DNA from 2 places in the Mesorhizobium sp. P3_A2 genome. Region 2 is predicted to be linked to the other one. Evidence: riboswitches for the same ligand, from Rfam matches in the RefSeq annotation. Region 2 holds a riboswitch; the other holds the start of a gene.

Region 1 (3,398 bases), on a different contig from region 2:
TCACCCGACGAGTTCAACAGCTTGTAGACCGGCGAACCGGTGTTCGGTACCGACGACGTCCGGGTGTTGTCGACGTTGACGGTCGCCTGGTTGTCGACGGCGCTAGAGCCGACATTGTCGTTGCGGGCATAAGCACTGCCGGCGGCAACCAAAAGCGCAGCGGCAGCAAGAGCGATCTTCTTCATGTCAAGTCTCCTGAATTTTCATCATGTGGCAGAGCGGTTGGTGATCACGCCGCTCTGCAGCTTGTTCGATGTTCGACTGGGATCGTTGTCCGAAAAACTCTGAGGTCAGATCCCGATCGTCTGTTAGCGACCGAAGAGGTTACGGTCGGCGCCCTGTGCGGGGGCCTGAGCAGCCGAATCCGACTTCGCAACCGAAGCCGTGTGGCCACTATCGGTCGACGTAACCGCAGGCTGGTTGGCGCCGTTCGAACCATAGTTGTCACTGGCGGCGAAAGCGCTGCCGGAAACGGCCAGAACGGCGGCGGCAGCAACGATGATCTTTTTCATTTTAAATACTCCTGAATTTCTTCGAGATCCCAAGACCGGCGGATAGGCCGCTACGCTTTTGTTTGGATCGGGATCAGCTGTTAACGGCCGAAGAGGTTGCGGTCGCTGCCCTGAACGACGGGCTGCTTGTCAGCGGGCGCCGACTTCTGAATGGAAGCCGTATACGAGCTGTCAACCGCGGCAGCGGGCTGGTTCGCACCATTGGAACCATAATTGTCGCTACCAGCGAAGGCGCTGCCGGTGATGGCCAAAACGGCCGCGGCAGTAAGGATGATCTTTTTCATTTTTAGTACTCCAGTTTTGCTGTCCGTCTAGCGGCGTGTGGTGGGAGCAATTCGCGTCGTTCGGACAGCCCCGATGTGGGAAAGCCATAGGCTGGTTTCCAATCACGAAGTTGTTCCGGCTGGGCCATGATTTCACCTCTTGTAATTTTCATAAGCATGCCTACCATCTTACTTTATGTAAATAATACAAAGGCTTATGTGGCCATGCCATCCGGCTCACCGAGTGTGTCCGGGCGTCAGCGTTCACACTGTCCTGCACGCATTGTCAACAGAAACGAACCGTTCGGTTCGATTTTAGAAACTGCTAATAGTCACTTTTCGATACCGTTGACGTGTTTTTCCTTAGTCGGCAGTCTGATTCGAAGTGAGTTGCGAGGGCCGCGATCCGCCCCGAAAACAACACCGTCAGCCCCACGATCGTCTGCCGCCGCGTTTGTCGTGCGTGTCGCGCCGCATGGAGACGATGTCGCTTTCATGCCGATGTCGCGATCGCTGCCGTGATTAGATGATCGCATCTCAGGTGCCGCTTCGTGACGACGGAGCGGAGAATTGGGAAGCCGGTCAGAATCCGGCGCTGCCCCCGCAACGGTGGTGGAGTTCAAGTCGCAACGGGAGACCACTGGGCGAGAAGCCTGGGAAGGTGTCGCGATGGTCCGCAAGGACAACTCCAGAGCCCGGAAACCAGCCCGAGATGCTTGAACTCGACTGATCGCGGTGGGCGGTCAAGAGGTGGATAGCGCATGCCCGGCGTGTTGCCGGCCTGCGGCCGATCCTTCCTCCATCACCACCAAGTTCAGTCCTTAAACCACGAGGACAGAACTATGGATGCGCGCAACGATATGCTGAGGCTCTTGAACGGCCGCAAGCAAGGCTTTTCGCTCGAGCAACCCTTCTACACCGACCCGGACTATTTCAAGCTCGACATGGAGCTGATCTGGTATCGCGACTGGCTGTTCGTCGGCCATGATTGCGAACTGCCGAAGCCCGGCAGTTATATCACTGTGCAGATCGGCGACTATCCGGTGGTGCTCGTCCGCGACCAGAAGGGCAACATCAACGCCTTTCACAATTCCTGCCGCCATCGCGGCAGTCGCGTCTGCAACACCGACAAAGGCACGGCGGCAAAGCTCGTCTGCCCCTATCACCAGTGGACCTACGAGCTCGATGGCCGCCTGCTCTTCGCCCGCCAGATGGCCGAGGGTTTCGACAAGAGCCAGTTCGGCCTGAAGCCGGTCGCCTGCGAAAGCGTGGCCGGGTACGTCTTCATCTGCCTGGCGAAAGAACCCGCAGACTTCGCGCCGATGCGGGCCATGATCGAGCCCTACCTCAAGCCGCACCGGCTGAGCGAAGCCAAGATCGCTTTCGAATCGACCATCGTCGAGAAGGGCAACTGGAAGCTGGTCTGGGAAAACAACCGCGAGTGCTACCACTGCGCCGGCAACCATCCGGAACTCTGCAAGACCTTCCCGGAAGCGCCGACGGTAACCGGCGTGCAGGGCGCCGACAGCGATCCGGAGATGCTGGCGCATTGGGCGAAATGCGAAGCGGCGGGCCTGCCGAGCAAATTCCGCATCGATCCGGCCGGACAATACCGCGCCACCCGCGCGCCGCTGCTGCGCGATGCCGTCAGCTACACGATGACGGGAAAGCGCGCGGTGACGAAGAACCTCTCAGACACTGTTGCCGCCGACCGCATCGGCACCTTGATGCACTACCACTATCCGACGACCTGGAATCACATCCTGATCGACCATGCAGTGACCTTCCGGGTGCTGCCGATCAGCGCCACCGAAACCGCAGTGACGACCAAGTGGCTGGTGCACAAGGATGCGGTCGAGGGCGTCGACTACAATCTTGAAGAGCTCACCCATGTCTGGACCGAAACCAACGACCAGGACCGCCGCATCGTTGAGGAAAACGCCTTCGGCATCCTGTCGCCGGCCTATGAGCCTGGCCCCTATTCGGAGCTGCATGAGGGCGGCGTGATCCAGTTCGTCGAATGGTATGCAGCCTTCATCGGTCCGCGCCTCGCCGAAGGCGGCCGGCCGGCGCTGCGCAGCGTCGCGTGAGCTCATGTCGCCCAAAAGTGTATCGCGGTTTTGGGATCACGACATGAGCAGAGCAAAAAGGACAGAGGGATGAATGCGATGACGGATCTTGGGCTCTATCGCCATCTCGACCAGATGGCGCCGTGGAACGACAGGCTGCAGGTGCTGGAAGTGATCGGCGTCAGCGACGAGGCGCCTGACGTCAAGACCTTCACCTTCCGCTCCGACAACCAGACCTGGTTCCGCTACAAGCCGGGCCAGTTCGTGACGCTGGAGCTGCCGACACCGGACGGGCCGCTGATGCGCACCTACACGCTGTCGTCGTCGCCGTCGCGGCCGTTCTCGATCGCGGTGACCGTGAAGGCGCAGGCCGGCAGCATAGGCACGCGATGGATGTTCGACCATCTGACGCCCGGCTCGCACGTCAAGGCCTACGGACCGGCCGGCGACTTCTCGTTGCACAGCCACCCCGCGGCCAAATATCTGTTCATCTCGGCCGGCTCCGGCGTGACGCCGATGATGTCGATGCTGCGCTGGCTGAACGACTGCGCGCC
Region 2 (3,398 bases):
CACGGTGGCGTTCTTCGTCTTTTGCGTCGATATCGGTCATTATTTCACCTTGAGCGGCAGCCCGGCCACCATCAATAGCACCGTATCAGCTAACGCCGCGACCTGCTGGTTGAGTCGGCCGGCCGCATCACGAAACCGGCGCGCGAGTGCATTATCGGGCACGATGCCTAGTCCGACTTCGTTGGAGACCACGAACCACGGCCCGCGCGGTCGCGACAGCACGTCGGCCAACCGCCGGCATTCTGCGTCGAGGTCATGGTCGGAAAGCATATGGTTGGTCAGCCACAGCGTCAGGCAATCGACGAGCACCGGCTGGTTGTCGGGTAGCGCTTCGAGCGCGCCTGCAAGATCGAGCGGCGCATCGATGGTCGCCCAGCCTTCGCCGCGCCACGACCTGTGTTGCGCGATGCGCTCGCGCATTTCGTCGTCATAGGCTTCAGCGGTGGCGATATAGGCCCATGGCGGCGGCAGCGCCGTCGCCAGGGTTTCGGCGTGCGCGCTCTTGCCGGAGCGCGCACACCACGCCGATGGCAGCACCAAGCACCAGCCAGAACACCAGATTGGTCACCGTAACCGCCACCACGAACTGATGGTGCAAGCCTTCCGGGATTGCCGTCACGAAGCTGTCCGGCTGCGGCGCACCGACAATATGTGGCGCCACGATCAAAGCCACGGCAAGGATCGCCAACGGCAGCGACTTGCGGAAGGCGAGGAGGCCCAGGCCAGACGCTGTCGCCGCCACCGTTGCCCACCACCAGATCTGGCGCTGCATGAGGTCGGCTACCGGCATTGCCGGCAGTTCGGGCGGCAGGCCAAGGCCCGGCGCCAGCGTGAACGCGGCAAAGCCGGCCAAGCCCCAGAACACGCCCTGGCGCCAGCTGCCGATTCCCCCAGCGAACTCGGAAACCGCGACCAGAATCAGCGCGAAACCGATGCCGGTGACGATATTGGCGACGACACTGAAAGCGAAGCGCTCGAAGCCATCGGCCGGCGACCAGCCTTCGTCTTCCGCTGGAGCCGCCGCTTCGACCGGCGCCGGTGCGGCTGAGCTCATAGCGTTTTCCGCCGGTGCGGCACTCCTCATGGCATCGGTGGTGTTGGCGGCCGGTGCCGCAGCATGGTCGTGCTTGTGGCCGCCAGCCTTCTCAAAAACTTCGGCCTGGTAAATCAGCGGGTCGGTGGCAAAGGCCTGCATGCAGGCGAGAACGACGCCGGCCACGAGCCCGGCGATCGCCGCGATAAACACGACGTTGCGAAACAGGTTCATGATGTCAATTCCTCGTCAGTGGCAGGGAAAAGCCATCGAATGGCGATAGTCGTGCGCGGCGTTGTGGACCACATCGATATGCGAGAAGCCGACAACACCGACAACGAACAGGCCGAGAAATGCAGTGAGCACCAGCTGCATGAAGCGCGACTGCGAGGAAACGGAAGCGCCGAGGGAAACGGAAGCGGTATTCATATCTTGTCCTTTCGCCCTCCACCCGAGGGCATCGAAGTCAGTTCCCTGTCGCCGGCAGGTCTCCTGGCTCGCGGATCAGCGCCCTTCCCCACCTTCCCGAAGAAAAATCCTCAGTGGCTTGGAGAGGACTACCGCACACAGTTGCGGGGGCAGCCACGGCATTGGGCAACAAGTCAGCCCTCACCGCATTCCCTCTTGGTCCCTAATGGAACCGACGACATGCGTGACTATAGGCTGAAACAGCCGCATCCGGCAAACCAAATTCCGCCGGCCAACAGCGCGAATGCGCCATGCGGCGCTACGGGTTCAAGGCGGTGATCCGCTCGGCGACCAGCCGCTGCAGCCGCCACAGATGGCGGTCGTGAATGCCGCGCTCCTCCAGATTCTTCACCGTGTTGTAGAGATAGTCGGCGCCCGACCCCCAGTGCCCGCAGGATGTCGCCAGCCTGTCGACGACCTTCGCCTCGTCGAGCGGGCCGGAATAGGTCAGGCCGTTGCGGTTGATGACGAAAGCCAGCGCCCTGAGCGGCCCGGCCTCGCTTGCAAGCTTCAGCATGCGCGGCCGGTAACTTGTCGGCTTCAGCGTGACTTCGCGCCGGAATAGCTTGCCCAGTTGCTGGCGCCTGTTGTCGTGGGTCAGCCGAAAGGCGACGCCTTTGCACTGGCCGCCACTGTCGAGGGCCATCATCAGGCCGGGGCTTTCCTTGGTGCCCCGCCAGCGCGTCATGTTCATGCAGAAAGACCGGTGCCAGCCGCGTGCCAGGGCAACGCGGTCCTCGACATAATCGATTTCCGGCTTCCAGATCAGCGAGCCATAGCCGAACAGCCATAGCGGTTCGCTGTCAGGGAGCTCGGCCTGCAATTCATCCAGCAGCGCATCATAGTCGCTGTCATCCAGGTGCAGCGCCTCCGGGTCGGGTCCGGGGTCCCTGATCTCGCGCCAGCAGCGCGCGACCAGCTCGGGCGTAAGCGACATCTGTCGTGCGGCCAATTTTCCGAATCCCCATTGTCACGAGATGATTATGCGCCGTGCCCCAAACCGGCAATGCGGCACCCTGATTGACAAACGATTTGCCGGGGTGTCGGCTGGCGTATCCCTAGAGGAAACCGGCCATGCAACCCAGCCCGAGCGAGCGCGATCCCTATAATGGCCTGACCCGGCTAGAGCCGACGCTGCCGTCCTCGGCCTATTGGGACGCCGGCGCCTACCAGCGCGATCTCGACGCCATCTGGTACAAGAACTGGCTGCTCGTCTGCCGCGAGGCCGACCTTGCCCGGCCTTTGGCGTTCAGAACATTTCGCGTCGGCACGCAGGAAATCGTCGTGCTGCGCGACGACACCGGCGAACTGCGCGCCTTCCACAACACTTGCCGGCATCGCGGCTCGCAGCTTTGCCAGGAAAGCGAGGGCCGGCTGAAGGCGCGGCTCATCACTTGCCCCTACCACGCCTGGTCCTATTCGCTGCGCGGCGATCTGGTGCGCGTGCCCTCGAAATCGCTGCCCGACGGTTTCAACAAGGCCGATCATCCGCTCTACCGGGTGGCGCTGTCGGTCTGGCGCGGCTTCGTCTTCATCAACCTTGCTGAAAGCGTCGACGGTACGGCTACGTCATCCTTCGATCCGGCATCCGGCAATCTCGGCAACTGGCCGCTGGAAACGCTGGTATCAGGCCATGTCCTGCGCAAGGTGATGAACTGCAACTGGAAGATCTTTTGGGAGAACTTCAACGAGTGCCTGCATTGCCCTGGCGTCCACAAGGACCTGTCACGGCTGGTGCCGATCTACGGCCGCGGCCTGATGAGCCGGCACGACGACCCCGACTGGGTGCGCCATGCCGACAATGACGCGCCGGAGTTTTCCGGCGGCTTGCGCGCCGGCGCCGAGACCTGGTCGCGCGACGGCCACGTCCATGGCCCGGTCTTCTCCGGCCTGACGC

Evidence for each region. Region 2 has a riboswitch for cobalamin ahead of AC1DXM_RS01200 (CbtB domain-containing protein). Riboswitches for the same ligand answer to the same signal wherever they lie in the genome.
Region 1: linked by a shared signal. The riboswitch ahead of AC1DXM_RS13030 (aromatic ring-hydroxylating oxygenase subunit alpha) and the one ahead of AC1DXM_RS01200 (CbtB domain-containing protein) in region 2 are both predicted to bind cobalamin.

Annotation. Positions count from the first base shown of each region.
Region 1 is NZ_JBFUGC010000005.1:13,177-16,574, forward strand. It holds gene AC1DXM_RS13015 (DUF680 domain-containing protein) at 1-185, opposite strand, end outside; gene AC1DXM_RS13020 (DUF680 domain-containing protein) at 309-512, opposite strand; gene AC1DXM_RS13025 (DUF680 domain-containing protein) at 593-796, opposite strand; cobalamin riboswitch at 1,298-1,500, shown strand; gene AC1DXM_RS13030 (aromatic ring-hydroxylating oxygenase subunit alpha) at 1,618-2,865, shown strand; gene AC1DXM_RS13035 (FAD-binding oxidoreductase) at 2,944-3,398, shown strand, end outside.
Region 2 is NZ_JBFUGC010000001.1:256,222-259,619, forward strand. It holds gene cobO (cob(I)yrinic acid a,c-diamide adenosyltransferase) at 1-40, opposite strand, end outside; gene cobU (bifunctional adenosylcobinamide kinase/adenosylcobinamide-phosphate guanylyltransferase) at 40-540, opposite strand; gene AC1DXM_RS01195 (CbtA family protein) at 437-1,267, opposite strand; gene AC1DXM_RS01200 (CbtB domain-containing protein) at 1,283-1,462, opposite strand; cobalamin riboswitch at 1,499-1,693, opposite strand; gene AC1DXM_RS01205 (gamma-glutamylcyclotransferase) at 1,761-2,453, opposite strand; gene AC1DXM_RS01210 (aromatic ring-hydroxylating oxygenase subunit alpha) at 2,576-3,398, shown strand, end outside.